3 regions of the Priestia sp. P5 genome follow, and region 2 is predicted to be linked to each of the others. Evidence: riboswitches for the same ligand, from Rfam matches in the RefSeq annotation. Region 2 holds a riboswitch; each other region holds the start of a gene.
What was found. A riboswitch is a leader RNA that binds a small molecule or an ion and turns the genes downstream of it on or off. The one in region 2 is predicted to bind thiamine pyrophosphate.

Region 1: it holds a riboswitch for thiamine pyrophosphate, as region 2 does, so the genes downstream of both, MMB69_RS18250 (acetylornithine deacetylase) here and thiC (phosphomethylpyrimidine synthase ThiC) in region 2, are expected to answer to the same signal.
Region 3: it holds a riboswitch for thiamine pyrophosphate, as region 2 does, so the genes downstream of both, tenA (thiaminase II) here and thiC (phosphomethylpyrimidine synthase ThiC) in region 2, are expected to answer to the same signal.

What each region holds. Positions count from the first base shown of each region.
Region 1 covers NZ_JAKWFJ010000002.1:269,453-279,460, forward strand. Annotated here, with positions in the region: gene MMB69_RS18225 (DUF6612 family protein) at 1-1,204, shown strand, start outside; gene murQ (N-acetylmuramic acid 6-phosphate etherase) at 1,410-2,264, shown strand; gene MMB69_RS18235 (MurR/RpiR family transcriptional regulator) at 2,277-3,131, shown strand; gene MMB69_RS18240 (PTS transporter subunit EIIC) at 3,221-4,582, shown strand; gene MMB69_RS18245 (MupG family TIM beta-alpha barrel fold protein) at 4,579-5,589, shown strand; TPP riboswitch at 5,807-5,909, shown strand; gene MMB69_RS18250 (acetylornithine deacetylase) at 6,024-7,301, shown strand; gene tenA (thiaminase II) at 7,307-7,978, shown strand; gene MMB69_RS18260 (ABC transporter ATP-binding protein) at 7,971-8,735, shown strand; gene MMB69_RS18265 (ABC transporter permease) at 8,732-9,475, shown strand; gene MMB69_RS18270 (ABC transporter substrate-binding protein) at 9,472-10,008, shown strand, end outside.
Region 2 covers NZ_JAKWFJ010000008.1:21,708-31,715, forward strand. Annotated here, with positions in the region: gene MMB69_RS26035 (PrkA family serine protein kinase) at 1-1,365, shown strand, start outside; gene yhbH (sporulation protein YhbH) at 1,690-2,868, shown strand; gene MMB69_RS26045 (DUF3231 family protein) at 2,973-4,004, shown strand; gene MMB69_RS26050 (cation diffusion facilitator family transporter) at 4,149-5,045, shown strand; gene MMB69_RS26055 (VanZ family protein) at 5,306-5,761, shown strand; gene MMB69_RS26060 (hypothetical protein) at 5,825-5,950, shown strand; gene MMB69_RS26065 (hypothetical protein) at 5,947-6,135, opposite strand; gene thiC (phosphomethylpyrimidine synthase ThiC) at 6,113-7,882, opposite strand; TPP riboswitch at 7,993-8,107, opposite strand; gene MMB69_RS26075 (hypothetical protein) at 8,189-8,479, opposite strand; gene MMB69_RS26080 (undecaprenyl-diphosphate phosphatase) at 8,937-9,761, shown strand.
Region 3 covers NZ_JAKWFJ010000001.1:2,615,034-2,625,041, forward strand. Annotated here, with positions in the region: gene MMB69_RS14000 (Gfo/Idh/MocA family protein) at 1-36, opposite strand, end outside; gene MMB69_RS14005 (ThuA domain-containing protein) at 69-794, opposite strand; gene MMB69_RS14010 (LacI family DNA-binding transcriptional regulator) at 884-1,915, opposite strand; gene MMB69_RS14015 (cell wall hydrolase) at 2,166-2,741, shown strand; gene MMB69_RS14020 (sodium-dependent transporter) at 2,773-4,107, opposite strand; gene MMB69_RS14025 (hypothetical protein) at 4,284-4,466, opposite strand; gene MMB69_RS14030 (TspO/MBR family protein) at 4,769-5,515, opposite strand; TPP riboswitch at 5,742-5,840, shown strand; gene tenA (thiaminase II) at 5,937-6,626, shown strand; gene MMB69_RS14040 (aldehyde dehydrogenase) at 6,655-8,055, opposite strand; gene MMB69_RS14045 (ArsR/SmtB family transcription factor) at 8,069-8,371, opposite strand; gene MMB69_RS14050 (SDR family NAD(P)-dependent oxidoreductase) at 8,384-9,163, opposite strand; gene MMB69_RS14055 (helix-turn-helix domain-containing protein) at 9,472-10,008, shown strand, end outside.

The DNA.
Region 1 (10,008 bases), on a different contig from region 2:
CGGAGTACAAGAGTTTGATTTTAAAAGTAAAGCAGGTTACATTAACACAAAAATGAACGGTGAAGAATTGAAGATGTATCATGACGGTGATGAAACGTTAGCTGTGGCTGGAGAAGAAAGCACAAAAGTACAGGGAGAAGAAAAAAAGTACGTTAAGGCTTTAATTAATAACTCTATGGAGCTTCAACAAAATCCAATACGCTACTACCAAAAATATGATAAAAATCTTCCAAATGAATTTGACGTCACCGAAAAAGACAAAGAGTATGTATTAACATTTAACGGAGACAAAGACAAAAAGCAAAAAATTGTAGCAGATGATGCTAAAGCTTATTATAAAATAACAAATCAAGGCAGCGATACTGCTGTAGACCTTGACCAAATTAAAGGAAAAGATTTTTCGCTTATTGTGACAATTGATAAAGAAACGAAGCAAGTAAAGAAAGTAGTAAAAAATCAGTCGTATTCAGTTAAAGTAGACGGAAAAACAGAAAACTCAAAGTCTAAGCAAACGTATACGTATACATATAACCAATTAGACAATGTAACAAAACCAAAAGTGGAAGCAAAATCTGCTGCTGCTTCTAAAGATAGCAGCACGGAAACGCCAAGTAAAGAAAAGCAGGCTGCCTATGCCAAGGAAGCGGGACAATACGTTGATGCTTTAATTCAAGCCACTGTTTATCAAAATACAGATCAATTTGTTGCCAAACATCCGAATCAGCACGATAAGAAACAGGTAAAAGAAAAAGGGGAGTTCCAAAAGAGTTCGTTTGTAGAGTTTTTTGAAACGAATTTTAAAGGTGCTTTATCATCATTGAGCTCAAATATAACCGATGAGCAGTTAAACCAAGTAAGCAGCGCTTTTCTAAAAGCTCTTTCATCTACAAAATATAACATTAAAGATGCAGCGTATAGTGCTGAAGATGATGCGTACGTTGTACAAGTCGAAATTCAAGGATTTAACGATGCAAGTGTATTAGCGGAAGTCATGACACCACTTGCAGAAAAATATCAGGCGGGTGAGCTGAGTAACGAGCAGTTAGTAAACGAACTTATTAACGGAGTAGCAAAACGCTATCGTGAGCCAGTTGAATTACTTCCGGCAAAAACAGTCCCTGTACACGTTATAAGAAATGGTGAAAAAGATTACGAAGTTTTAATGCAAGATGAGTATCTGTTAACATTTGCTCAACAATCATAAATAGACATAGAAAAAGATTTCAGCTATATGCCTGAAGTCTTTTTCTATGTTCGTTTAAAATATAATTTTAAAAATAAAATAAATTATTGAAATTATATTTTAAAGGAATTATAATAACCATAACTTCACTACATGATGAAAAAGTAGCTAAAAAAATGAATGAACAGCTTACATTATTAACACAGAGTCCCAAAATGAGCAGACCATGAAGATAGATACGGCTAGTACAAAAGAAATTTCGCACGTAATGAATAAAGAAGATCAAAAAGTGGCGCTGGCTGTGCAAGAAGTACTTCCAAACGTAGAGGTAGCAGTTGAGTTTGTAAGTGAATTATTTCAAAAGGAAGGCCGGCTTATTTATGTTGGTCCGGGAACAAGCGGACGACTGGGAGTATTGGATGCTGTTGAATGTCCCCCTACTTTCAGTACCAATCCCAATCAGGTACAGGGACTGATGGCTGGAGGAGAAAAAGCATTTGTGAAAGCAGTTGAAGGTGCAGAAGATAAAGAAGAATTGGGAGCAGCAGATTTACAAAAAATTCATTTGAATGAACGAGACACAGTCATTGGAATTGCTGCAAGCGGACGCACTCCTTATGTGATTGGTGCATTAAGATATGCAAAATCTGTAAAAGCTAAAACGGTGGCCCTGTCTTGCAATGGTAATTCTCTTATTGGAAAAGAAGCGGACCATAGTATTGAGGTGGTAGTAGGTCCAGAAGTGCTAACAGGTTCCACAAGGTTAAAAGCAGCAAGCGCTCATAAAATGATTCTCAACATGATTTCTACCGCGGCTATGATCAAAGTAGGAAAAGCGTATGAAAACTTAATGATAGATGTTCATGTGAGTAATGAAAAGCTTAAAGAACGAGCGATAGGTATTATTTGTAAAATTACAGGTGTTTCTTATGAGCAAGCAAGTCAAACGCTTGAAGAAGCAAATAATGAGGTAAAAACAGCAGTGGTTATGATCAAAACAAATGAAAATTACGATACCGCAAAGACGTTACTGAATAATGCGGGGGGTTATGTGAGAAAAGCGATTGAACATTACGTATAAAGGAGAGAAACGATGTCAACAGGCGGATTAACAATGATTAAAAACACGGTGGCTAAGCTTCCGGATTCGGAGAGGAAAATTGCTGAATATATTTTAAACAACCCGCATACTGTGGTAAACAGTACGGCTGGGGAACTAGGAAGACTAGCGAATGCGAGCAGTGCCGCTGTTATTCGTTTGTGTAAATCTATCGGGGTTAGCGGCTTTCAAGAATTAAAGGTAAGAGTAGCCGGTGATTTAGCTAAAGATACAGAACAAGGATACCGCGATATTGAAACAAACGAAACGATTCAAACTATTGTCAAAAAAACAGTAAGCAACAGCATTCAAAGTTTAAGTGATACGGCCGAGCTTGTGAATTATAAAGAAGCAGAGCGGGCTGTTTTGACATTGATTGAAGCCAAAAACATTCATTTTTTTGGAATCGGTGCTTCACATATTATTGCTATGGATGCGCAGCAAAAATTTCTTCGAATTAATAAAAATGCGACGGCTTTTGCAGATAGCCATCTAGCAGCTACACTCATCGCAAATGCAAGTAAAGACGATGTAGTTGTGGGCATCTCTTTTTCAGGGGAGACCCCTGAAGTAAGCAACGTCTTATCTTTAGCTAAAAATCGCGGAGTAAAGACGATTAGCTTAACTAAGTACGGACAGTCTACCGTTTCGTCTTTAGCAGATATTTGTTTGTATACGTCTTATTCTCAAGAAGCGCCGTTTCGAAGCGCAGCTACATCGTCTCGTTTAGCCCAGCTTTATGTGATTGATGTTTTATTTTTAAGTATTGCAGCGCAGCAGTACGACCAGACGATTGAGTATATTGACAAAACAAGAGATGCCATTCAGTTTTTGAAAGATAAAAAATAAAAAAAGAAAGCGATTACAAAAAGGGGATTTTGTGGTCTGTTTCCTCAGTGGCGTATCCATCTAAGAGGAAAATACAAAGGGGGATTAACATGTCTTTAGATAATCATCAATTAGCAAAGGCTGTTTTGGAGATGCTTGGGGGAGCATCCAATATTGAAGCGTATACGCATTGTATGACGCGGCTGCGCGTGACTGTAAAAGATGATTCAATCGTTAAAAAAGCAGATATACGAAAACTTGAAGGCGTGCTCGGGTTAGTGGAAGAAGAAACGCTGCAAATCATTATTGGTCCTGGCAAAGTGAACAAAGTAACAGAGGAGTTTGGAAAGTTAATTGATGAATCCGGCGGTATTAACTTAGAAAATCGTGCAGCACAGCGGAAATCGGAGCTAAAAGAAAAAAATGCAACTCCGTTTAAGCTCTTGCTTCGCCGAATTGCAAGTATTTTTATTCCGTTGATACCTGCTCTTGTAGCATCTGGACTTATTACTGGAGTGACAAAAGCAGCTGTGCAAGCGAAGTGGCTTCCGGCGGATTCACAGATTGCTATTCTTTTAACCGTTATCGGGAGCGGTTTATTTGCTTATCTTGGTATTTTAGTAGGTATTAATGCCGCAAAAGAGTTTGGAGGTTCGCCAGCTCTAGGAGGCTTAGCCGGTATTTTAGTCATTAATCCTGCCGTAGCTGATATTAAACTTTTTGGGGAAGCACTTCTGCCGGGGCGGGGTGGCTTAATAGGCGTGTTGCTTGCAGCAATCTTTATGGCCGTGTTAGAAAAACGAGTACGTAAATTTGTCCCTCAGTCACTGGATATTATTATTACACCAACCGTTACGGTGTTAATTACAGGAATTATTACGTATGTGGTATTCATGCCAATCGGCGGCTTGATTTCAGACGGAATCACAAAAGGTCTTTTAGGAGTTTTAGAGGTTGGAGGAGTTGTAGCAGGCTTTGTGTTAGGAGCAACGTTCTTGCCGCTCGTCATTACAGGACTGCATCAAGGTCTTACTCCTGTTCATTTAGAGCTTATCAATTCGATTGGAGATGATCCGCTTCTTCCTATCCTAGCAATGGGCGGAGCGGGTCAGGTAGGTGCCGCTTTTGCTATTTATATCAAAACAAAGAAAAAACGCTTAAAGCGAGCAATTGGAGGCGCACTTCCTTCAGGGCTGCTTGGAATCGGAGAGCCGCTTATTTTTGGAGTCACACTTCCTTTAGGGCGTCCATTTTTAACCGCTTGTCTTGGAGCTGGAATCGGCGGAGCGTTTCAGGCGCACTTCCATATTGCAACTGTAGCAGTGGGAGTATCGGGTTTGCCGCTTACGTTTTTAGTTCAGGCGCATCAAATTCTTCTTTATTTACTTGGGTTAGTTATTGCTTACGCAGCAGGCTTTATTTGTACCTATTTCTTTGGGTTTAACGATGAAATGGCGAGGGAGTTTGAATGATTGGCATCTCGTTTTATTTAAATGATAGTGATGCTAAAAAAAGATTAATAGAAGCAAGCGAGTGCGGCGTCACACGCGCATTCACTTCGCTTCACATTCCAGAGGAAAAAGGAGCTTTGGTTGAAAGGGCAAAAGAATTGCTTCATGTGGCTAGAGATTGTGGAATAAGCGTGTATGCGGACGTATCCAAATACACTCCTGTTCATTTAGGTATCGAAAGCCTTATGACTCTGTCTTCACTTGGCGTATCAGGAATTAGACTAGACGATGGCTTTAGCACAGAAGAAACTCTTTCACTTGCGAATGAATTTTATATTGCTGTTAATGCAAGTACGTTATCCAAACAAGAAATTGAAGCACTCTTATGTGCAGGTCTTCATCATCATCAGCTGCTTGCGTGGCATAATTTTTATCCGCGGCCTGAAACAGGGCTTGAAGAAACGTTTTTTCAACAGCAGACAGATTTATTTAATGAACTTCGTATTCCAGTCTGCGCTTATATTCCTGGAGAAGGCGAAAAGAGAGGCCCTATCTATCAAGGCCTTCCTACTAGAGAAAAGGACCGTAATAGATGTCCTTTTACCTCTGCAGTAGATTTGTACGGGTGCGGAGTAGCGGAGATTTATATTGGAGATCCATCCGCCGATTTAAATCTATTAAAGCATTTAGTTCAATATCAGGAAAGCCACACTCTTCCGCTGCGCATTCGTTCACCTCATATACAGGGAACATACAGCGTGCGTCCGGATGTATCAAGAGACGTTCTGCGCTTAGTTGATACACGATCTGTAAAACCAGTGCCGCCATTTCATACAGTAGAACGCAGGATCGGAGCAATTACAATGGACAATGATGGCTACGGACGTTACAGAGGAGAGGTTCAAATAGCTAAAACCCAATTGCCTGCAAATGCGAATGTGAACGTGATTGGGTATGTGATAGAAGAAGATCATGAGCTGCTTTCATTAGTGAGGCCGGGGCAAAAACTTGAGCTTATTCCTGTCTGAATGGAAAGACGGAGTATTTTTAAAGAAGCCGATAGCTAACTAGTAATCTTACAAAAACAAAGAGCACACTGCTTGAAGAAGGTGTGTGCTTTTTATTTTACTAAAAAGGAAACTATTTTCATTACCATATCATGAACCTTTCTATTGAATAAAACGCTTTACTATGATAAAACTATTACAGGTAAACATATGATAATAGATTAACTTCATAGAGATACAACACCACTAGGGGTGCTTTCGAAGCTGAGAGAGACGAGAAGTCTTAACCCTTATAACCTGAACTAGGTAATACTAGCGTAGGAAAGAGGTATTGTAATGCATGTTTTGTATGGGATTTCCTTACGAACTCGTTATAATAATTTTGTGTACATAAACAAAAACACTTCTTTCCTGCGAAAGAAGTGTTTTTTTATGCGTAAAGGAAGGTGTCATACATGGAAGAAACAATTGATTTGCTTGTTAAACAGGTAGAGGAGCGAAAAGGGGAGCTAATTCAGTTATTAAAAACGCTTGTTTCATATAAAACGCCGGCGCCTCCTGCACGAAATTCTCATGAAGCGCAGCGCTACGTAGCGGATTTCCTTAAAAACTGCGGTTTTTCCATCGATATGTGGGATTTATATTGCAACGATCCTATTGTAGTGGGCACGTTAAAAGGAAAAAGATCAGCTGACTATCAAAGCTTGATTATTAACGGGCATATGGATGTAGCTGAGGTACAAGAAAATGAAAAGTGGGAGACAAATCCGTTTGAAGCTGTCGTGAAAGACAATAAAATCATCGGACGCGGAGTTGCTGATATGAAAGGCGGCCTGGCAGGAGCATTGTTTGCAGTTCAGCTTTTAACGGAAGCAGGAATCGAGCTGCCGGGAGACTTGATTTTTGAATCCGTTGTAGGAGAAGAAGTAGGAGAGGCAGGTACGCTGCAATGCTGTCAGAAAGGGTATACAGCTGACTTTGCGCTTGTAGCGGATACAAGTGATTTACATATTCAAGGTCAAGGCGGAGTGATCACGGGATGGATTACGATAAAAAGCAGTAAAACCTATCATGACGGTACACGCCGAAGTATGATTCATGCTGGAGGAGGGCTTTTAGCCGCAAGCGCTATTGAAAAGATGGCAAAAGTAATCGGAGGGCTGCAAGAATTGGAGCGTCACTGGGCTGTTACAAAGAGCTATCCAGGATTTTTGCCAGGGACAAATACGATTAATCCAGCAGTAATCGAAGGCGGAAGACATGCTGCTTTTATTGCAGATGAATGCAGGCTGTGGATCACCGTTCACTATTATCCCAATGAATCGTACGACCAAGTATCAAAAGAAGTGGAAGAATACATTTTAGCTATTGCAAAAGCGGATCCATGGTTAAAAGATAATCTGCCAACCTTTGAATGGGGAGGCACATCAATGATTGAAGACAGAGGAGAAATCTTCCCGTCATTAGAAATTGACGAAAATCATGCTGGAGTACAGCTGCTTGCAAATACTCATGAACAAATTGAAGGGAAAAAGCCTCCAATCGATGTGTCAACTAGTGTAACAGATGGCGGTTGGCTAGCTGATGCGAGTATTCCGGCAGCTATTTACGGTCCGGGGAATTTAGCAAATGCACATGCTGTGAACGAACAATTAGATATGAATCAGCTTGTTCAATATACAAAAGTGATGGTGCAGTTCATTTATACGTGGCTGCATACGCATAAGGAGTGATCATCATGAAATTTAGTGAACGATTATACGAAAAGCTGCAGCCTATTTGGCGTCAAAATCATAATCATCCCTTTGTACAGGGAATGGGAGACGGAACGCTTGAAAAGGAGAAGTTTCGCTTTTATATGATTCAAGATTATCTTTACCTAATTGATTATGCCAAATTATTTGCGATTGGAGCGATGAAAGCTACCGATGTTCAAACGATGGGGAAATTTGCTGCACTTTTAGATTCTACATTAAACGAAGAAATGAGTCTGCACCGTGAGTATGCCAAGAAATTTGAAATCAGCGAAAAAGAATTAGAAAAAGCGCAGCCATCTCCTACAACGCTTGCATACACGCACTATATGCTGCACGTTGGTCAAAGCGGAACATTAGCTGAATTAGTGGCGGCTCTTTTGCCTTGTATGTGGAGCTACTGGGAAATAGGAAAAGAACTCAGTGAAAAGCCTGGAGCTAACAATGAGTTTTATCGTGAGTGGATTGAAATGTACAGCTCAGAAGAATTTGGAGAACTGGCGACATGGTGTATCAATTTATTTGACTCACTTACTGAAGACAAATCAGAAGCGGAACTAGAAAAGCTTGAAGAAATTTTCTTAAATACGACGCGTTTTGAGTATATGTTCTGGGATATGGCTTATAACGAAGCGATGTGGCCAATTCATGAATAAATCTGTGTTATCTTTTCAAAACGTCAGTTTTACGTACAAAAACGGTGATCAAGCGATTTTAAAATCATTAAGCTTAGACGTAAAAGAAGGCGAGTTTGTCAGTATCGTTGGAGCGAGCGGATCTGGAAAAAGTACGTTGTTTCGTCTTATCACAGGTCTTGAACAGCAGAGTGAAGGCGATATCGTGATTAACGGACAGTCTTACGAAAAGCGTCTTGGAAAAGTAGGCTACATGCCGCAGCAAGATTTGCTGCTTCCGTGGCGTACGATTCTAGACAATGCAGCACTGCCTCTTGAGCTTCACAATGTGTCAAAAGCAAGTGCTCATAAGCAAGTGTCTCAGCTGCTTGAAGAGTTTGGCTTGAAAGGGTACGAAAACCGTTTTCCAAGTGATTTATCCGGAGGGATGAAGCAGCGCGTTTCTTTTCTCCGAACGGTATTAAGCGGTTCTAACGTGCTGCTTTTAGATGAGCCTTTTAGTGCGCTTGATGCCATTACGCGTTTATCGATGCAGGAATGGCTGCTTGAACAATGGCAAAAGCGTAAGCACACCATCTTATTTATCACTCATGACGTAAACGAAGCGCTGTTTTTATCAGATCGTATTTTTATCTTTTCAGACAAGCCGGTAAGTTATCTTGAAGAGATTAAAGTGCCGCTTAGCAGGCCTCGAACGCAAAAAGATTTGAATCAACAGCGTGTGCTTGACGTGAAAGATTATTTAATTGAACAGCTAAGATCGAAGGTGAACACATGAAAAAATACGGGGCTTCAGTGATTTTAGTCGTCATTTTGCTGGCTGCTTGGGAAATTGGAGCACGCATTGTAAACTATCCGTTTATTTTACCAACACCCACAGGTATTTTAACGAAGCTTTGGGAGCTGCGAATGGATTTATTGTTTAAACATTTGCCAGCTACGCTATCTATTATTGTAATTGGGCTGATTATATCCGTGGTGCTGGGAGTTATGCTGGCTGTATGGATGAATTGGAGTCCGCTTATTGAGCGTGCTTTCTATCCGCTTATTATTGCGTCGCAAATGATTCCGACCATTGCCATAGCTCCTGTATTTGTTCTGTGGTTTGGCTACTCCATTTGGAGCAAAGTGATTGTGACCGTATTAATTACTTTTTTTCCTATTACGGTTAGCACATTTGATGGGCTTCGCTCGACCAACAAAGAGTTAAAAGAACTCATGTTAACGATGGGAGCAACAAAAAAAGATATTTTCTTTAAGTTGAACATTCCTTCTGCACTGCCTCATTTTTATTCAGGGCTCAAAGTAGCGGTTACCTTTAGTATAATAGGTGCTGCCATTGGGGAATGGTTAGGTGCACAAGCAGGTTTAGGGTATTTCAGCCGGCGCATGATGACACAGTTTGATGCAGCTGGTGTATTTGCACCAATTGTGATTTTATCTGCGCTTGGTATTTTATTCTTTATTATTGTAGTAGGTTTCGAAAAACGTTCATTAAAGTGGAGGAAAACAGAATGAAAAAATGGTTTGCGATTGGGTTAAGCCTGATGCTTGTTTTGATGCTCGCTGCTTGCGGCCAGGACAAGGAAAATAAAGCTGGTGACAGTAAAAAATTAAAAGACGTTACAATTATGCTTGATTGGTACCCAAATGCAGTGCACAGCTTCATTTACGCTGCACAAGAAAAAGGATATTTCAAAAAAGAAGGGCTGAATGTAAAAGTACAGTTTCCTGCTAATCCAACAGACTCGCTTAATTTAGCAGCTGCAGGGAAAGTTACGCTCGGCCTTTATTATCAGCCTGATGTAGCAATGGCACGAGCAAATGAAGATGTGCCGGTAAAGTCGGTAGGAGCGATTGTAAGGTCTCCGTTGAACCGAGTTGTGGCGCTCAAAGATAGCGGCATTAAGCGTCCTAAAGATTTAGAAGGAAAAGTAGTAGGATACAGCGGAACACCATTAAGTGAATCTGTTCTAAAGAAAATGGTGAAAAGCGATGGAGGAGATCCGAATAAGGTAAAGCTAGTAGACGTAGGGTTTGAGTTAAATTCA
Region 2 (10,008 bases):
TATGGCGGAAGAATTGAAGACGTCATTATCGAACGCATTTTCTTCTCAGAGGACAAACGAACTGGAATTGGAACGTTTAGTCCTTCTGATCCGAAATCTCAAGACATTGCCGACCTAACAGGAAGCATTGACTTTTCAACAATTGCAGAGTATGGATCTGAGTCAGATCCGCGTGCTTACCGCTTTGACGGAGAGCTTAATAAAGCAAACCGGGGAATGATGGAGTTCCAGGAGATGTTAAAATGTGATGAGAAATTTTTATGGCATTTACTCTCTTTAACGCAAGAAGGAAACTTTAAAGCAGGCAGGTTTGCTTTAATTAGTGCAGATGAATTAATCGTAGCGCATACGAATGAAACAGAGTATCGCTCGTTTATTTCCAATAAGAAAAATGAAGCTTTGCATTCACGAATTATTGTAATGCCTGTTCCATATAACTTAAAAGTGAGTGATGAGGAAAAAATTTATGACAAAATGATTCGTGAAAGTGACGTATCAGATGTTCATATTGCCCCTCATACGTTACGTATTGCTTCTATCTTTACTACATTAACGAGATTAAAAGAGCCTAAAAAAGGTGATATCGATTTATTAAAGAAGATGCGCCTATACGACGGTCAATCTGTAGAAGGCTATAACGATGCAGACGTAGAAGAGTTACAAAAAGAGTATACGGATGAAGGAATGAGCGGTATTGATCCTCGTTATGTCATTAATCGCATTTCATCTACCATCATTCGAAAAGATATTAAATCAATCAATGCATTAGATGTACTGCGTTCATTGAAAGAAGGGTTAGCACAGCATGCGTCTATTTCTGCTGAGGACCGAGAGCGTTACCTGAATTATATTTCTCTGGCGCGTAAAGAATATGATGAAATTGCTAAAAAAGAAGTGCAAAAAGCGTTCGTTTATTCGTACGAAGAGTCTGCTAAAACATTAATGGATAATTATTTAGATAATGTCGAAGCATACTGCAACAAAAATAAGCTTCGTGATCCGCTAACAGGAGAAGAGTTAAATCCAGATGATAAATTAATGCGTTCAATTGAAGAACAAATTGGTATTTCAGAAAATGCAAAAAAAGCATTCCGCGAAGAAATCCTAATTCGTATTTCGGCTTATGCACGTAAAGGAAAACGATTTGATTATAATTCCCATGAGCGCTTACGCGAAGCGATTCAGAAAAAATTGTTTGCGGATTTAAAAGACGTAGTGAAAATTACAACGTCCACTAAAACACCAGATGAGCAGCAGCTGAAGAAAGTAAATGAAGTAGTGGCTCGATTGATTGATGAGCATGGATACAATTCAGTATCTGCTAATGAACTGCTGCGCTATGTAGGAAGTTTGTTAAATCGATAACTCAGTACTAACAAGAAAACATGGCACTTCCGATCTGTGCCATGTTTTTCTTATCTCTTAAAATAAACTCTGCATAATTAGGCTAATGTGTAGTACGCATTGCATTTAACCATCATATGATAAGTCATAAACATATACATGACACTAGACACTATAAAATGAATAGTTAATAGTGAAAGAATTAGTTAGCAAGTATACCATTCTTGCGCATAGGATAAGAATAACCAACCTTTGAACTAAAGGTATTTGTCAGAAACTTTCGGTATAGCTTATGCATGTCGAGTAAAAACGTGCAGGTGTTTTTTAAATAAGGAGGGGAATAGCGTGGGAAAAGAAGTAGATAAAAGTTTTGCTGTCTCAAAAGAAGACTGGTCCCTCCATCGTAAAGGCCACGATGATCAAAAAAGACATCAAGAAAAAATTAAAGAAGCAATTAAAAATAATTTACCGGATTTAATTACAGAAGAAAATATCGTGATGTCCAATGGAAGAGAAGTTGTTAAAATTCCGATCAAATCATTGGATGAATATCGAATTCGGTACAATTATGATAAAAACAAACATGTGGGTCAAGGTGATGGAGACAGTAAAGTTGGGGATGTAGTAGCACGTGACGGATCTGCTGGAGATGGTCAAAAAGGAGCAGGAAAAGGTCAAGGAGCAGGAGACCAGGCTGGAGAAGACTACTTTGAAGCGGAAGTGTCACTCATGGAGCTTCAAGAGGCTTTATTTGCTCAATTAGAATTGCCTAATCTTCAGCGAAAAGAATCTGATCAAATTGTTGTGGAACACATTGAATTTAATGATATAAGACGTACAGGTTTGATGGGAAATATTGATAAAAAACGAACGATGATGAGCGCTTATAAGCGAAACGCAATGACAGGAAAGCCTGCTTTTCATCCTATTTATCCGGAGGATTTAAAATTCAAAACGTGGAATGAAGTTATAAAGCCAGAATCTAAAGCAGTCGTCTTAGCTATGATGGATACGAGCGGTTCGATGGGCATATGGGAAAAATATATGGCACGAAGCTTTTTCTTTTGGATGACACGCTTTTTACGTACGAAATATGAAACAGTGGAAATTGAATTTATTGCCCATCATACAGAGGCAAAAGTAGTATCAGAAGAAGACTTCTTCTCCAAAGGAGAAAGCGGAGGAACCATCTGCTCATCTGCTTACCGAAAAGCGCTTGAATTAATTAACCAAAAGTATGATCCGAGCCGCTATAATATTTACCCGTTTCATTTTTCAGATGGTGATAACTTAACTTCAGATAACGCAAGGTGTGTAAAATTAGTAAATGAATTAATGAAAGTGTCAAATATGTTTGGGTATGGGGAAGTGAATCAGTACAATCGACATTCCACTTTAATGTCTGCTTACAAAAATATTCAAGACGAAAGTTTTAGACACTTTATTTTAAAACAAAAATCAGACGTTTTTCACGCGATGAAAAGCTTTTTTAGAAAAGAAACAGAAGACCAGAAATATGCGTAACCTAAAAGGCCTAGACTTGTTATCTAGGTCTTTTTTATGCGGTTTATTCAACGCTTCTTTGGAGATAGTAAAAGTACGACTTTATCTAAAAGGAGAATAAGTGAATGAACGAAAATATAAAGAGCGAAATGCAAAAACATCAACAAAATCAGCGGTTGAACGCAGCCGAGTTAGGTTACTTATGGGCGCAATATTTAGGCGATACGCTGTATGTATGTGTTCTTGGGTATTTTCTATCTGTTGTAAAAGATCCTGAGATTAAGGACCTCTTAAAAAAAGCACATCAGATTTCACAAACTCATGTAGATGAATTGACGGAATTATTCAGTTTGGAAAAAATCCCAATCCCAGTAGGTTTTGGAGAACAAGATGTGAACAAAGGAGTTCCTGCTTTGTTTGATGATATTTTTATGGCTATCTATGTCAATGAAATGGCCATTGGAGGTATGAAGAAATATGCCAGAGCGCTAAGCGCAGTGAGAAGGCAAGATATTTATGATCATCTATCCCGATGTGTAAAAGAAAGCGACAGTCTTTTAAAGAATTCTAACCACGTTATTTTAAGCAAAAGCATGCTGATGAGACCTCCGGTTATTCCTTATCCTGTAAAAGTGAATTTTGTGGACCAGAAAACGTTTATATCACCACTTTTCTCTCAAATGCATCCTCTAACTTCTTTGGAGGTTACGGCTATTCAAGAAATTGTTAATACAAATGTATTAGGTAAAACGCTGATGCTGGCATTTAGTCAAGTAGCTACCACACAAAAATTACGCTCTTACTTTTTTGATGGAGTCAAGCTTGCAAGTAAGCAAATCAAGCACTTCACCGAGTTACTGTCTGAAGCTGATTTACCAAGTCCGAGGCTGCTTGATGCATATGTAACCAACTCAACGATTTCACCGTTTTCAGATAAGCTGATGATGTATCATACTTCCACAGCGGTGACGATCGCTATTGATAACTGTGGTGCTGGTTTGTCTATGTCGTTCCGTTCGGATGTAGCCGTAGAATTTTCTCAGCTAATTGGACGTATAGGAAAGTACGGAAAAGATGGAATTCGGATTATGATTGAGCAAGGTTGGATGGAAGAACCTCCAATGGCAACTGATCGTAAGAAGTTGGCGGAGAAATAATAAGGAGTATGTTGTGGGTTATCAGTAATTTTGCGGTACTGAAACATATATAGCTAAGAGAAAATAGATTGCTCTAGACCCACTTGAATGTGCAGTGATAAGATAAAAAAGCTGATTTTTTAAGAAGTAAGTCGAGGTGTGCAAATGAACAATAGTATAAGGGAGTCCATTGCCAAAAAAGTAGCATGGATTAGCGTATGGAGCAATATTGCCCTTACGCTAGGGAAAGTAATAGTAGGATGGATTGGAAATAGTGATGCTGTATTTGCTGATGGTATTCACTCTGCAGCAGACGTATTTGCCTCTATTATTGTCTTGTTGGTTATACGAGTAGCCAATAAACCAGCAGATGATGACCATCCATATGGACATGGAAAAGCAGAAGTGATTGTCTCAGGAATCGTAGGAATTATTTTATTGCTTGTATCATTTTATGTGGTATTTGAAGGAGTCGTTGGTTTATTCCATCCGGTTGAATCTCCAAATATTTTAGCCATGTGGATTGCTGTTATTTCATACATAGCAAAGGTATTGTTATACCGTTATTCTTTAAACGTAGCGAAGCAGCACCACAGTAAGGCAATTGAGGCAATTGCATTTGATCATAAAGCAGATATTGTTGCTTCTATTGCAGCGGCAATTGGTGTTTTATTATCCATTATTGGTGATAAAATGGATGTTCAACTGCTGTTATACGGAGACAAAATAGCAAGTATCTTTGTTGCTTATTTAATTTTTAACATTGCCAGACAAATGATGGGAGAGTCTTTTCAAATCTTAATGGAAGGCAATATTGATGAAGAGCTACTGAAAGAACTTGAAGAAAGCATTTATGAATTTGAAGATGTGAAGCGGATTGATCGCGTTCGAGCAAGAGAACATGGCCATTACATATTAGTGGATGTACGTATTTCAATTGACCACTTTAAAACAATTAAGGAAGGTCATGATTTAGGAAGAGAAATCAAAGCAACACTTATGAAAAAACATGATAATATCCAGGAAGTATTAATCCATTTGAATCCTTATTATCCAGATTAAATAAGAAGCAGCGAAGTGTTATCTCGCTGCTTCTTATTATTTATAGATGTAGAAATTAATGAAATGAGCAGCATAAAATGATGAGGATTTTTATTTATAAAGAATCAAGTTTAATAAAATTGTATAAAGGGAATTGTATTTATTTATTGATGTGATAGGATAAAAAAGCATGTAAATGCATTCACTACGAATGAAAGCAGTGGACGGGTACATATAGATAATAATAAATGGTTTTGGGAGTCAAAGAAGGTGATGTTGAAGTGAATGTAAGCATCAGGTCAATCGTTAAAAAAGTCATGTTCACTCTATTTATTGCGTATACGGCAGTGGTCATTTATGCTACTCTCATACGGGAAAACGAACATGTTTACGGAAAAGCAATGAACTTGGATTTATTTAGCACGATCCGTCTGATGTGGGACAGCGGGAATATAATCCTCACGCTGACAAATATACTGGGGAATATCGTGATGTTTGCGCCGCTTGGAATGTTTATTCCTTTGTTTATGAAGTGGTTTGACGGTTTTATTCAAGTGTTTACGACGGGTTTCTTAATCAGTTTTCTGATTGAAATTTTACAGTACAAGCTAACGGAACGAGTATTTGATATTGACGATATCTTTTTGAATACGCTAGGTACATTTATAGGCTGGGTTATTATTAAAATACTATATTGGATTAAGAACATGCTGAAAGCACGTTTCAAAAAAGGATGAAATTGAGAGACGTAACGAAATCAATCCAATCTAAAGACGAACATATGGGATTAAGGAGCTAGTATGGAAAGCATGTTACATCGCGGTTGCTGCATGCATGAAATCTACGTTCACCCTACCAATGAAAAAATCCGAGAGAGCTGGATTCTTAATCAAGAATTCAGCTCGTTCGGATTTTTCTTCAACTAAAATACTTTTGGCTCAGCCTCTGCTTCTTGTTGATAGAAACACTTAATGCAGCGCCTTACGGAAGAATGGGATGATTCAACGATAATGTGCTGACAATTTTGCTGAACAAATAATAACTTTCTTTCAAGCAGCTTAATTTGTTCTTTAAGCTGTTCTACTTCATTATTGATAAATATTTGAACCACTGTTAACAAACTCTTTAGCTTTTTCTTTCATGCCTTCTTTTCTTACTTCGTTTACATCTTTCTCGTTTTCTTGAGCCATGTTACGAATATCCTGAGAAATACGCATTGAACAGAACTTAGGTCCGCACATTGAACAGAAATGGGCTGTTTTAGCACCTTCAGCAGGAAGTGTTTCATCGTGATATTCTTTTGCGCGCTCTGGATCTAGTGACAGGTTAAATTGATCATTCCATCTAAATTCAAATCTTGCTTTAGACAGCGCGTTATCACGTTTTTGTGCTCCTGGATGGCCTTTTGCTAGATCAGCGGCATGCGCAGCAATTTTATAGGTGATAACCCCTTCTCGAACGTCTTCTTTATTCGGCAGACCTAAATGTTCTTTTGGGGTTACGTAGCAAAGCATAGCTGTCCCAAACCAACCAATCATTGCAGCCCCAATACCTGATGTAATATGGTCATAGCCTGGAGCGATGTCGGTTGTAAGCGGTCCAAGAGTATAGAAGGGAGCTTCTTGGCATATTTCCATTTGTTTATCTACGTTTTCTTTGATGAGGTGCATAGGAACATGTCCAGGACCTTCAATCATAACTTGAACATCGTGTTTCCAAGCAATTTTAGTTAATTCACCAAGCGTTTCTAATTCGCCGAACTGTGCCTCATCGTTAGCATCTGCAATGGAACCAGGACGTAACCCATCGCCAAGGGAAATAGAAATATCGTATGCTTTACAGATTTCACAGATTTCTTCAAAGCGAGTATATAAAAAGTTCTCTTCATGATGAGCTAAACACCACTGCGCCAAGATGGATCCTCCGCGTGAAACAATACCTGTCGTACGTTTCGCTGTTAGAGGAATATAGCGTAAAAGAACACCTGCGTGAATAGTAAAGTAATCAACACCTTGTTCTGCTTGTTCAATTAATGTATCGCGATATGCTTCCCACGTTAGATCTTCTGCTACGCCTTTTACTTTTTCAAGCGCTTGGTAAATAGGAACGGTCCCTACAGGAACAGGCGAGTTGCGGATAATCCATTCGCGTGTTGTGTGGATATCTTTTCCTGTTGATAAATCCATAATTGTATCGGCTCCCCAACGCGTTGCCCATGTCATTTTTTCTACTTCATCTTCAATAGCTGAACGAATAGCTGAATTTCCGATATTAGCATTAATTTTCACGTGGAATTTGCGGCCGATAATCATCGGTTCGCTCTCAGGGTGATTGATATTATTAGGGATAATGGCACGTCCTCTTGCTACTTCTTCACGTACGACTTCAGGATCCATCTGTTCACGAATAGCGATAAATTCCATTTCGGGCGTGATGATTCCTTTTTTCGCATAGTGCATTTGCGTTACATTTTGATTTTTTTTCGCGCGCAACGGTAAACGATTAGTGATAAAGCGCTCGTACTGATCTCTTGGATCACCATCATAATAACCGTTATCCTGTGGCTGAACCGTACGGCCTTGATATGTTTCTACATCGTTTCGTTCTGCAATCCACTTTTCGCGCAGAGCCGGTAATCCTTTTTGTAAATTAATTTCATAACAGGGATCTGTATAAACACCGCTCGTGTCGTATACACGGACGGGACTATTTTCTTCTTCACCAAAAGATCCTGTAGTAGGAGACTGATGAATTTCACGCATAGGCACTTTAAGGTCTTCTCTGGATCCTTGGACATATACTTTGTGACTGTTTGGAAAAGGCTTTTTCATAGAAATTGATACATTTTGTTTTGACATGACATATTCCTCCGGTTTCGCATAAAGTGTAGCTATACCGAACCATAAAAAAATCGGGTTCTGTGATAGACAGAACCCGATGGAATAGGCGAAAAAAGAATAAACATATATTCTTTTCAAGACTACTTCCCTCCGCTGGTATAACCCAAATCAGGTTCAAAGGGTTAAAGAGTTTTATTGCACTCTTCTCTCAGTCTGAGCTATCAGACACCCCTAGTAGAAATAACATTCAAATTATTCAATTTACGGCTTAAGTTTACCATCATTCGGTAAAAAATCAACCCTTAAATAAAAAAAGCTAGACAATTAGCGTTGTCTAGCGGCATCGATTGCAATCACAATAGCTGTAATAATATGCATGATAAACCCTAAAAATGGAATCCAAGCAACCAGTGAGGTAACAATCCCTAGTATGTTTCCATAAGCAGATAACCCTCGTCTATTAGCTAAAATGAGCGTGATAGCATGAAGAATAAATCCAATAAAAAGAGGAGTATAACTAAACCCCATAACAATCCCCGCGCCAATTAAAGGAATTCCCAGCAAGGCTTCATACCCAGCAGTGATCCATTTCATTGTACGTACATTTCCATTCATAGTAAAAAGCCTCCTAAAAAAGATACTACTATATACGAGAAAAGAGAGAAAAAGTTTCAAATTACTTAGGGGATATGTCGTATAAGCAAGCACTAGTTGATTAAAATGATAGATGACAGTAAAGAGGATGGAAAAAACATAATGATTTAGTCATTTTTTTACACCAAAGAAAAATAGTCTAGATGATTCATTTTTAGCTAACGGCCCGGAATTTATACCGAACATAGCGACTGCTTTTTAAAACAAATAAAAGCTGATATCTTGTTTTTTTGGTTATAGCATGTAAGGTTTTTATTACAAATTATTAAAGATTCTTATCTTTTTGCAAATACACATTGTATTTCATAGTTTTAACAATTATGATAAAAAAGCAAGTGTCAAAATAGGAAAATAGTTGAGCATGTAAAACGAAGCGATAAGCTTATTAATTTGAAAGAAAGGCAAGGTACATAGCTTTATGTGGGAAATTATTGTAGCAATCATTTTAGGGATTGTAGAAGGTTTAACAGAGTTTGCTCCTGTTTCGTCAACTGGGCATATGATTATTGTGGATGACCTGTGGTTAAATTCAAAAGAATTATTTTCATCTCCAGTAGCTAATACATTTAAAATTGTTATTCAGCTAGGGTCGATCTTAGCAGTAGTTGTTATTTTTAAAGATCGTTTTATTAATTTATTAGGATTGGGAAAAAAGCCAGCTGCTCCAATTGGACCGACAAATCGCTTGAATTTAATGCAGGTAATTGTTGGGCTGTTACCCGCAGGAGTGTTAGGACTTTTGTTTGATGATTACATTGATGAACATTTGTTTTCTTTAAATACGGTGCTAATTGGCTTAGTAGTCGGAGCTGTATTAATGATTCTAGCAGATTTGTTTGGACCTAAACGTCCGCGTGTAGAAACGGTGGACCAAATGTCTTATGGACAAGCACTGGGTATAGGACTGTTTCAATGTATTGCTCTTTGGCCAGGCTTTTCTCGCTCAGGCTCAACGATTTCAGGAGGAGTTCTTCTTGGAATGAGCCATAAGGCAGCCGCAGATTTTACATTTATTATGGCAGTGCCAATCATGGCAGGAGCAAGTGGACTTTCATTGGTTAAAAACTGGCAGTATTTCACATCAGATGCGCTACCGTTTTTTATTGCTGGTTTTATCAGCGCCTTTATTTTTGCGCTGGTATCTATTCGCTTTTTCCTGAAATTAATTAATCGTATCAAATTAGTACCATTTGCACTATATCGAATTGTTTTAGCAGCTATTCTATATTTTGTATTTTTATAAAATAAACACGCGAGTTCTTTAGTCCTTTAAACTTCTAATAGAGACTCAAAGAGCAAGAAAAAGCTATTGCAATGTTGCAATAGCTTTTTTGCATAAATATATATTATCGCCTTTTGAAAGCGTTTTATAAACATGGGTATTGACAAAACGTGTCGAAAAATAGTAAATTAATATTTGTGCAGTATAAAGTTAAGTAAAAGTAAGACTTCTGTTTAGTTTTATTGACTGTAAAAAACGTATGACAACG
Region 3 (10,008 bases), on a different contig from region 2:
TCCGCACCCAATAACGCCAATTTTTACTTTTGCCATCTTTCCTATCCCCTTTGCTTAAGCATTATTAATTAGTTTTTAACAGCGATTGATTCAAGCGGTTGCGCATTGCCGTAAACAGGACGTTTTCTCTCTGCTGGCTTCGCCCATTTAATAGCATTCATAATGACACGCTGAATGTCTTTGTTATGGTATGTTGGATATGTTTCATGTCCAGGTCTGAAATAAAATACTTTTCCGTTTCCGCGTTTGTACGCGCAGCCGCTTCTGAAAATTTCTCCGCCTTCAAACCAGCTCGTGAAAATCAGTTCATCAGGTGCTGGAATATCAAAGTGCTCTCCATACATTTCTTCACGCTCAAGCTCGATAAATTCACCAATACCTTCCACAATCGGATGACTCGGTTCTACTACCCACAAGCGCTCTTTTTCATCTGCTTCACGCCATTTTAAGTCGCAGCTTGTGCCCATTAACGTTTTAAAAATTTTAGAAAAGTGACCTGAGTGTAAGACAATAAGCCCCATACCGTCTAGCACGCGCTGCTTTACTTTCTCAACGATCTCATCTTTCACTTCGTCATGTGCTAAATGACCCCACCATACTAAAACATCCGTTTGATTTAATACTTCTTCAGTCAACCCGTGTTCTACTTCGTCTAATGTTGCGGTATGCGTACGAAACCCTCCTTCTTCTAAAAAAGAAGCGATGGCACCGTGAATGCCTTCAGGGTAAATTTCTCTTACAACCGGATTTTTCTGTTCATGACGATTTTCATTCCATACTGTAACATTAATCATTTTCATATCCCCTTTTTTTGTGAATGCTAACTTATATCCCCTTTTTTCATAAATGCTAAACTTTGGTTAACCGGTTAACTTACTGTGATTCACCCGCGCTTAGCAGTCGAATCTCGAATAATAAGTTCAACCGATAACTTCACATGCTGCAGCGTGCTGAAACGGTGTTCAATTGCTTGAATAACAGACGTCGCGGCGACGACTCCTTTGTTAAATACATCTTGACGAATGGTTGTTAGACTTGGAGATGCATAGCTACTAAACGTTATGTCATCGAACCCTACGATTGAGTAGTCCTGCGGAATTTTTTTCCCCTTTTCTTGCAGTGCTTTCATAATTCCAAGCGCCAGCGTATCAGAGGATGCAAAAACCGCCCGAATATCCTTATGATCTTGCAGCAGCTTGTTCCCTAAATTGTAACCGTTATCAAACGAACTTTCGTTCACTTCAAAAACAAACGTCTTTGATGGTGTAATGCCCGCTTCTTTTAATGCTTTCTCGTAGCCTATATACCTCTTTTTATCCACTGGACTATTGACGAGGTGATGCGCAACAAAGGCAATTTCTTTGTGACCCAAATTCACTAAATGTGTTGTAGCTAGATATCCTCCATACTCATCGTCTACAGAAATATGATGATAATCACGTTCGTACCTTTCGTATGTATCTACTAGCACAATCGGATTCGATAACGCTTTCATTTTCTCATACAATCGATGCGGGAAGGCTCCTAAAAACAGAAGACCATCAATATTTCTCGTTCGAATCCATTTTAAGCAATCAGCTGGGCTACTCGCTCCAGATATGACTAGATCATAACCATGCTTGCGGATTACATATTCAATTCCACTAATCATTTCACTGTAATAATGGTTATCTTTAAATATAGTAGAAAGTGAATCATCTGTAAGCGGGAACATAACGCCAATCATATTTGACTTTTGTTTCGAAAGACTAACGGCGGTTAAATTTGGTTCGTAGTTTAATTCTTTTACCGCTGTTAAAATTCGCTCTTTTGTTTCATCGGATACTTTGTTAATTCCGTTTAAGACGTAAGATACTGAAGCTGCAGACACCCCTGCATGCTTTGCTACATCACGAATCGTTATCTTTTCTCCCATAAAATCTCTCCAGTTAAACGGTTAACTATTTACTCGTTCATTATAATTCACTCCTTTATTATCAGTCAACGTATTTTTCAAATTATCTGTTAACTATTATAATTTCTTCCTAGATTGGTATGTTTTAAGCAGTGACAAGATGTATTGACACCTGTTAATCTTTGAAACGTACATATAAAGTTCGGTGCACAGCACGCACCGATCCGTGATAAAAGGGGCGTTCAAAAGGATTTCAGGAGGTACTTACTTTATGTTTAAGAAACTAGCAATTATTGGAGCACTGGCAGTTCCTATGTTCGGCATAAGTCACGGGGCAAATGCCGCTGAAACAACCCATCGCGTAAAAGCCGGAGAGACTCTTTACAAGATTGGCGCTGAATACGGCGTTACGGTTGAACAGTTAAAAGAAGCAAATCACAAATCTACCGACTCTATTAATGCAAATGAAACATTAACAATCCCTAACTCTATTAGCGAAAGTGATAAAGAATTGTTAGCTCGCCTTGTACAAGCGGAAGCAAAAGGCGAACCTTACGCTGGCAAAGTGGCTGTAGCAACAGTTGTCTTAAACCGCGTGGATAGCGATTCTTTCCCAGACTCTATTCATGATGTGATTTATCAAGGTACACAGTTTACACCTGTACAAAACGGTGAAATTAATAAAGCAGCGGATGCTGAAGCAAAAAAAGCTGTAAATGAAGCACTAGCTTTTAGAGGTCAAGGAAAAGGTTCGTTATTCTTCTTTAATCCAGATAAAACAAGCGACCAATGGCTTCGTCAAAAACAGGTTACGACTACAATCGGAAATCACGTTTTTGCAAAATAAACAAAAAAAGCACTCAGATGAGTGCTTTTTTTTAATATGCAACAAGTAAGCTTAATAGAACAGCTATAATAATAATAGGCAATACGTATTTAACTAGAAAGAACCATGCGTTGAATAATTTAGCACCTTTTGTACTTCCTGAAATAAACTCTTCATACACGGCTTCTTTTTTCATTTTAAATGTCACAAAAATCGCAATGGCTAGACTTCCAAGAGGCAGCATTAAGTTGCTCACAAAAAAGTCAGCTACGTCAAATATACTTCTGCCAAAAAGTGAGACATGTTTTAGTACACCAAACGAAAGTGCTGATGGGATACCTACCACAAACACAAGAATCCCTGATAAAGAAGCGTAGCGAGTTCGTTTTGTCTGATCGTCTTTGGTTAAAGCAGCTACGATAATTTCCAGCAGTGAAAAAGCAGACGTAAGCGTAGCAAATAGAAATAAAATTAAAAACAGTGCTAAAAAGACGGTACCAAACGGCATTTTCTCAAATACTGTTGGCAAGACCACAAACAAAAGTCCAGGTCCTTCAGTTGGCTTTAATCCAAACGAAAAAACGGCTGGAAAAATAGCCAAGCCCGCCAGCAGCGAAACAAACAAGTTCAAAATAGCAATAGTGCCAGCTGAACGCGTCAAGCTTACTTTTTTCCCTAAATAAGAGCTATATGTCACCATGCAGGATAATCCCACGCAAAGCGAGAAAAACGACTGACCGAGCGCATAGAGAACAGATGACCCTGTAATGGCTGAAAAATCCGGTTTTAAAAAGAACTTTACTCCGTCCATTGCTCCGTCTAATGTTAAAGAACGCACCACGATAATGATAAAACAGATAAATAACAGCGGCATCATGTATTTATTAGCACGCTCTATTCCTTTTTGTACGCCTTTTGAAATAACAAACACTGTAATTAATAAAAACAGCGCCTGTGCACCTAATACCACATAAGGTTGGCTAATGACGGCATTGAACAACGGGCCGTACTCTTTTCCGCTTAGCATACCGGTTATGCTCATAATCGTATATAAAATCACCCAGCCGCCAACGACGCTGTAAAAGGAAAGCAAAACGACACAGCTGAGTACTCCGAGCCTGCCAATCCATACCCAAGCGGATTTTGGAGCAATTGCCTTATAAGCACTAATCGCTTCTTTTCCCGTATGTCTTCCAATGATAAATTCTGCCAACAGAAGCGGCAATCCAATAAAAATCGTAAATAAAATAAACAACGCAAAAAATGCTCCACCGCCACTGGTTCCCGTTACGTATGGAAACTTCCATATCGCTCCTAGACCAATTGCTGCCCCAGCAGATGCTAAAATAAAACCGAGGCGTGAAGACCACTGATTTCCTTTACTCATATAATGTTACTCTCTCCTCTTCTAAACTCAAAACTCACCTGATTAGTACTGTACCATAAATGCAGAAGAAAATCATTCCCGTTTTACTTTTTTCTATAAAACGATATCTATATAGAATAGAAAAAATGAAGAAGCAGCTGCTTCTTCATTTTAAGGTTGGTATTTCTATTCAAAATTTATTCTCTGTACGATGATTCATCTCCACGGTAGGCTTCTTGAGTTGAAATTTCTTCAATATGCATATGCCCTTCTCTCTCTAAACGAAGGACCGTACGCTCTGCATCTTCATAACTCTCGCACGTCACTTGTTTATATTCCATATCATCTTTATCTGTGTAAGCGACTAAATATGTTTCCATTTTAACTCCTCCTATATAACCTGTATGTAACGTATGTTGCCTTTTTCGTTTATTTCTAAACATATAGGCTCCAAACATAAAGCCTAGCATACTATAATAGCGGAACTTCAATTTAAAAAAGTTGAATTTTTCATTATACACCGATGCAACATGGAGGTTATACTTATGACATTTATTTTATCATTCGTACCAATTGTTGTTCCTTTTGGTATTTTAATTAGCTTAATTGCTTTTACAGCTGCTTTTTTACAATCAAAAGAGCATCATAAAAAGCTCTAGCTTACAAAAGCTAGAGCTTCTTTTTAAAAGCGTCTATAGCGTTTAATCAGTCCCACAATAATGGCAATTGCTAGTAAAACAACCGAAATGATGACAGTAATGACAATTGGCTGATTTCCACTTTGCTTCACTGCAATGGCAATATAAGCCCAAATAAAAACAAGCGGATAAACAGCGTCTCGGTTTTTTAATGTAAACATAATGCCTAGCACAGCTCCTACCAGCAGCATAATAACCGTCCATGCTAACTCGCTCAGGCCAAGCAAGTGCTGTATTCCATTTGCTTCAAATACAACAAACACATTGACAATAGTCGCAACAGAAATCCATCCAATATAAAGCGAAATCGGCAGACGCATAAACCATGTCGTCATCCGAGAATGCTGAATAATGGAATACACAATCATTAATGTGCCTAAAATAAAGAGCATAACTAAAAGGGATAACTTATAGTAATCGTTTTGGAAAATAAAGATCCACGCACTATTTAACAAACAGTTTAGAAAAAACCAAATGCCGATACGTGCATATATTTCCTTTTGATCTTCTCTTGCAAAAAATTGGCGTATAACCCAAATGGTTAATAACAAATAAATAACGCCCCAGATAGCAAAGGCATAGCCCGCTGGTGTAAACAAGGTAGGAACTTGCGCAGAAGCTTCCCCCGTTGTTTTGCCTCCTATTGGAATGGCATTTGCTAAATAATTCACAAGCAGTGTAATAGCCAAGCCTACTGCATTTAATATAGCATACAAACGAAATTTCGCCATTTTGTTCTCTCCTTTCTTCTATTTATATGGGAATGTTTCGGAGACGAAAACGGCTCTTCCCTTCATTAATACCTCTTCTTCCCTAAAAATATGCATTTTTAAACAAAAATGATTAAAAATAGCTTTAAGAAATTTCCTCTTTAAAAAATAAAAACGGTTAGCGCACATTTTCCTATAACTCTTTCTATTTTTCAGAATATATGGTAAGTTAAACATAGATTAATAGGAAGTCCACTAGGGGTGCCCACCGGCTGAGACAAGTTTTCTTGATCCCTTTGAACCTGATCTGGCTCATACCAGCGTAGGAAAGTGGCAATGTTCAGTTTTTTTACTGTCCTTTGCCACTCCGTTTATAAACGGAGTGTTTTTTATTTCCTTTATGTGCTTGTTTGTGACTTCCTCATATTAAAGGAGGATTTTGATGTCATTTTCATCTCAATTAAGACAAGAAGCAAACTATATTTACGAAGCCATTTTTAACCATCCTTTTATTAAAGGAATTGCTGAAGGAAACGTGCCAAAAGAAGCGCTGATTCACTACGTTTCTCAAGACTACGAATACTTAACAGCATTTGTTCGCATTTACGGCGCTGCTTTAACAAAATGCCGCACGCGTACTGAAATGGAAGCCTTTAATGCCGGCATTTCTACGGTATTACATAGTGAAGTACACCCTCACAATAATTTTTGTGAAGTAGCAGGCGTACGTTATGAAGATCTTCACACTGAGACGCTTTCACCGACGGCTAGCCACTACATTAACCATATGACAAGTGTTGCGCACACAGGTAGCTTAGCGGAAATCATTGCAGTGCTTCTTCCATGCCCATGGACGTACGTTGAAATTGGCCAGCGCATTACAGAACAAGTAAATCCATCTCCTTCTCACCCTTTTTATGAATGGATTCAGTTTTATAATAATGAAGAAATGAATGGCACAACACAATGGTTTTGTAACAAGCTTGATGAACTCGCCGAACAAGCGACTGAAGAAGAACGTAACCGTATGAAAGACCACTTCATCAAAAGCTGTGAACTGGAGTATTTATTTTGGGAAATGGCATATACCCAAGAAAAATGGCCGCTTTCTCAGCTTTCACTTTCAAAATAACGAAAAAGCCTCCTGTCAGGAGGCTTTTTTATTTCAGTAATTTTTTGATCATTTTCAAGCTTTGTTTTTCCGAAGGATAGCGGAATGACAAATCAAACTTGGTTGTTTGAGACAGCATGCTTTTAAAATGAGAAAATGTCCGGAAGCTGTCTTTTCCATGATATTGACCCGTGCCGCTCTCTCCTACTCCGCCAAACGGCAAATATGGCGTAGCGATATGCATAAGCGTATCGTTTATACAGCCTCCTCCAAATGAAAGGCGCTCCGTTATGACGTTTTGCACATCTTCACTTTCTGTAAATAAGTAAAGAGCTAACGGCTTAGCTTTTTCTTGAACTTTATGAATGACTTCGTCTAGTGTTTCATATTCAATCATAGGAAGAATAGGCCCAAAGATTTCTTCTTGCATAACATCTGATGTCCAGCTTACTTCACTTAACAACGTAGGTTCTATTGTTAGCGTGTTTTTATTGTACCCGCCTCCAACTATAGCATTTCCGTCTTTTAAAAACTCAACTAGCCGAGTAAAATGGCGCTCACTGACAATACGGCCGTAGCGGTCGCTTTCAAGCGGATTGTTACCGTAAAATTGAGAAATTGCTTTGCGAAGTTTTTCTACAAGCTGCGCTTTTACCTTTTTATGCACAAGCAAATAATCAGGAGCAACGCACGTTTGGCCTGCATTCATCCCTTTCCCAAACATAATTCGCTTCGCTGCAAGATCTAGGTTTGCGTCTTCATGTACAATGCACGGACTTTTTCCGCCTAGCTCAAGCGTGACGGGAATAAGCTGCTTCCCTGCTTCTTGCATAATAATTTTCCCTACATTTACACTTCCCGTAAAGAAAATATAATCAAGGGGCTGTTTTAAAAGCAGACTTGTCGTATCTACAGCCCCTTCAACCACCGTCACAAATGCTGGGTCAAAAGCTTCAGCCAGTAATTCTTGTATAACGCGAGATACGCTAGGCGTTAATTCAGAAGGTTTTATAATTGCCGTGTTTCCAGCCGCAATCGCTCCTACTAAAGGAGACAGTGCTAATTGAAACGGATAGTTCCACGGAGCAATAATTAACGCGACTCCATACGGTTCAGGAACAATTTTCCCTTTAGAGCCCACATGTGTTAAAGCGGTTTTTACTTTTTTAGGCTTCATCCATTTTGCTAGATGTTTAAGCGTAAATCGAATTTCCTCTAGTAAAATCCCAATTTCCGACGTGTAGGCCTCTACTTCAGATTTATTTAAATCTTGTTTTAAAGCATCCATAATTCTCTGCTCGTTTTGTTTGACTGCGTCTCTTAGCTTATTCAGCGCTTGAATACGGCTGTTGATACTCTTTGTCTTTTGCGCATAGAAATACTGCTTTTGTGTAGAGACAATATGTTCAATGACCGTTTCATCTGTGATATAAAATCGCTCGTGGTTCATCACTTTCATCTCCCTATAAACATTCGGCTTCAACTGTAGCAAGCAAGCTTTTTAATAGCTCAACTGCCTCACTTAAAGCTAGTGAATAATATCTCTGCGTCCCTTTTTGCTCAATTTGCACAAGCTTTTGATCGCGTAAAATTTTTAAATGATGAGAAATTGCCGGTCTTGATAGCGTAGACTCATTTGCAATTTCATTTACGGTTAAAGGCTCTTTTTCGGCGAGCAGCAAAATAATATCTTGTCTTGCTGAATCACTTAGCGCCTGAAAAATAGGAATGCTGGCACGAAATAACTCGACTGCTTTTTCACTCATATAGATTCCCCTTTATTTAATTTCTTGTGTTCTTCGGACAACGGATGTAAGCCACTTTCTTGGTACAAAGCGCGGGATGAACGTGGCGAGACGAAACTGCACTCCTGGTACGATAACCGTCTGCCCTTTCATAAATTTTTTATAGCCAACTTTAACAACTGTTTCTACATCCATTGCACCGCTTTGAAAAAGCTTGGAGTTGCTTAGCTGGGCGCGGTCGCTAAAACCAGTTTTAGTTGGACCCGGGCATAGAGCGCTTACCGTTACATTGGTACCTTTTAATTCATTTTCAAGGGCCTCTGTGAAAGACAATACGTACGCTTTTGTTGCATAATACACCGTCATAAGCGGACCCGGCATAAATGCAGCAACGGACGCAATGTTTAAAATTTTACCGTGATTTCGTCTAACCATATCCGGTAAAAATAATTTTGTTAAATGAGTTAATGATCGGATATTTAAGTCAATCATGTTTAACTCGTCGTCTAAAGCTGTTTCAATAAATTTGCCGTATAGTCCAAAACCAGCATTATTCACTAAATAGTCAACGTGCATTTTTTTATTTTTAAGTTCTTCATATAGTGACTGTATCTCTTCTTCTCTTGATAAATCCTTAATAAACGTTATCACGTCAATATTATAAGTAGATTTTAAATTCTCTCCAATCGCTGTTAGTTTATCAGCGCTTCTGGCAACTAAAATTACAGGATGCCCATCCTTTGCGAATTGATAAGCTAACTCTTCACCTATTCCTCCGGACGCACCGGTGATGAGCGCATAATGCTGTGACATAGTGTTCACTCCTTATGTTTATATGTTCAAGAACTTAAACATTTAAACTTATCTTATAGGATTCATTTTTTCCCGTCAACTGTTTTCTATACTCTTCTTTTCTTTTATGTTTTCCTTTTTTGCCATTTGCGTATTTCTGTACATTTTTTTACAAAATATGCGTTTTCTTTACATAGAAGGCTAATGTCGTCTAGTTTTGACAACCTTTGTCACCTAGCAGGAAAACAAGTGAAGATATGGTGAATACAACATACAACAAATAATCCATTACATAGTTGGATGAAAATAGATAAGGGAGGAAATGAAAAATGATGGAGACATATACAATTAAAAAAGTAAGTGATCAATTAGAGGTAGAGAAGAAAACGCTAAAACAATGGGAAAAATTATTGGGCAGCTATTTAACAATTGAACGAGTAGATGGGGCCCGTGTCTATACAGAGGAACAAATTGAATTATTTAATGATATTAAACAGCTGTTTGATGAACAATGTACGTTAGATGAAGTCAAAGAATATGTTCAGCTGCTGATAAAGGAACAAGAAGAGCAGGAACATTTAGTGATGGAATCAGAGGCAGCGGTTTCAAAAGAAGAAGAACCGCCACAGTTGAAAACAACAGCTAAAAAAGAAAACGTCATTGATTTTCAAGAACATTCCAATAAACAAATGAAGCAAGAAAAGAAAAAGGCTGCCGAAAAGCAGGAAAGCATTTCAGAAAACAAGCAAGAGAAGACCTCTCCTATACCTGAAGCACGATTAGCTACTGAAGAAGAAAAGCAGGCTATTTCTGCTTCTATTGAAGAGCCAAAACCAAACGACCTTGTTGTGAATGAAAAAGAACTG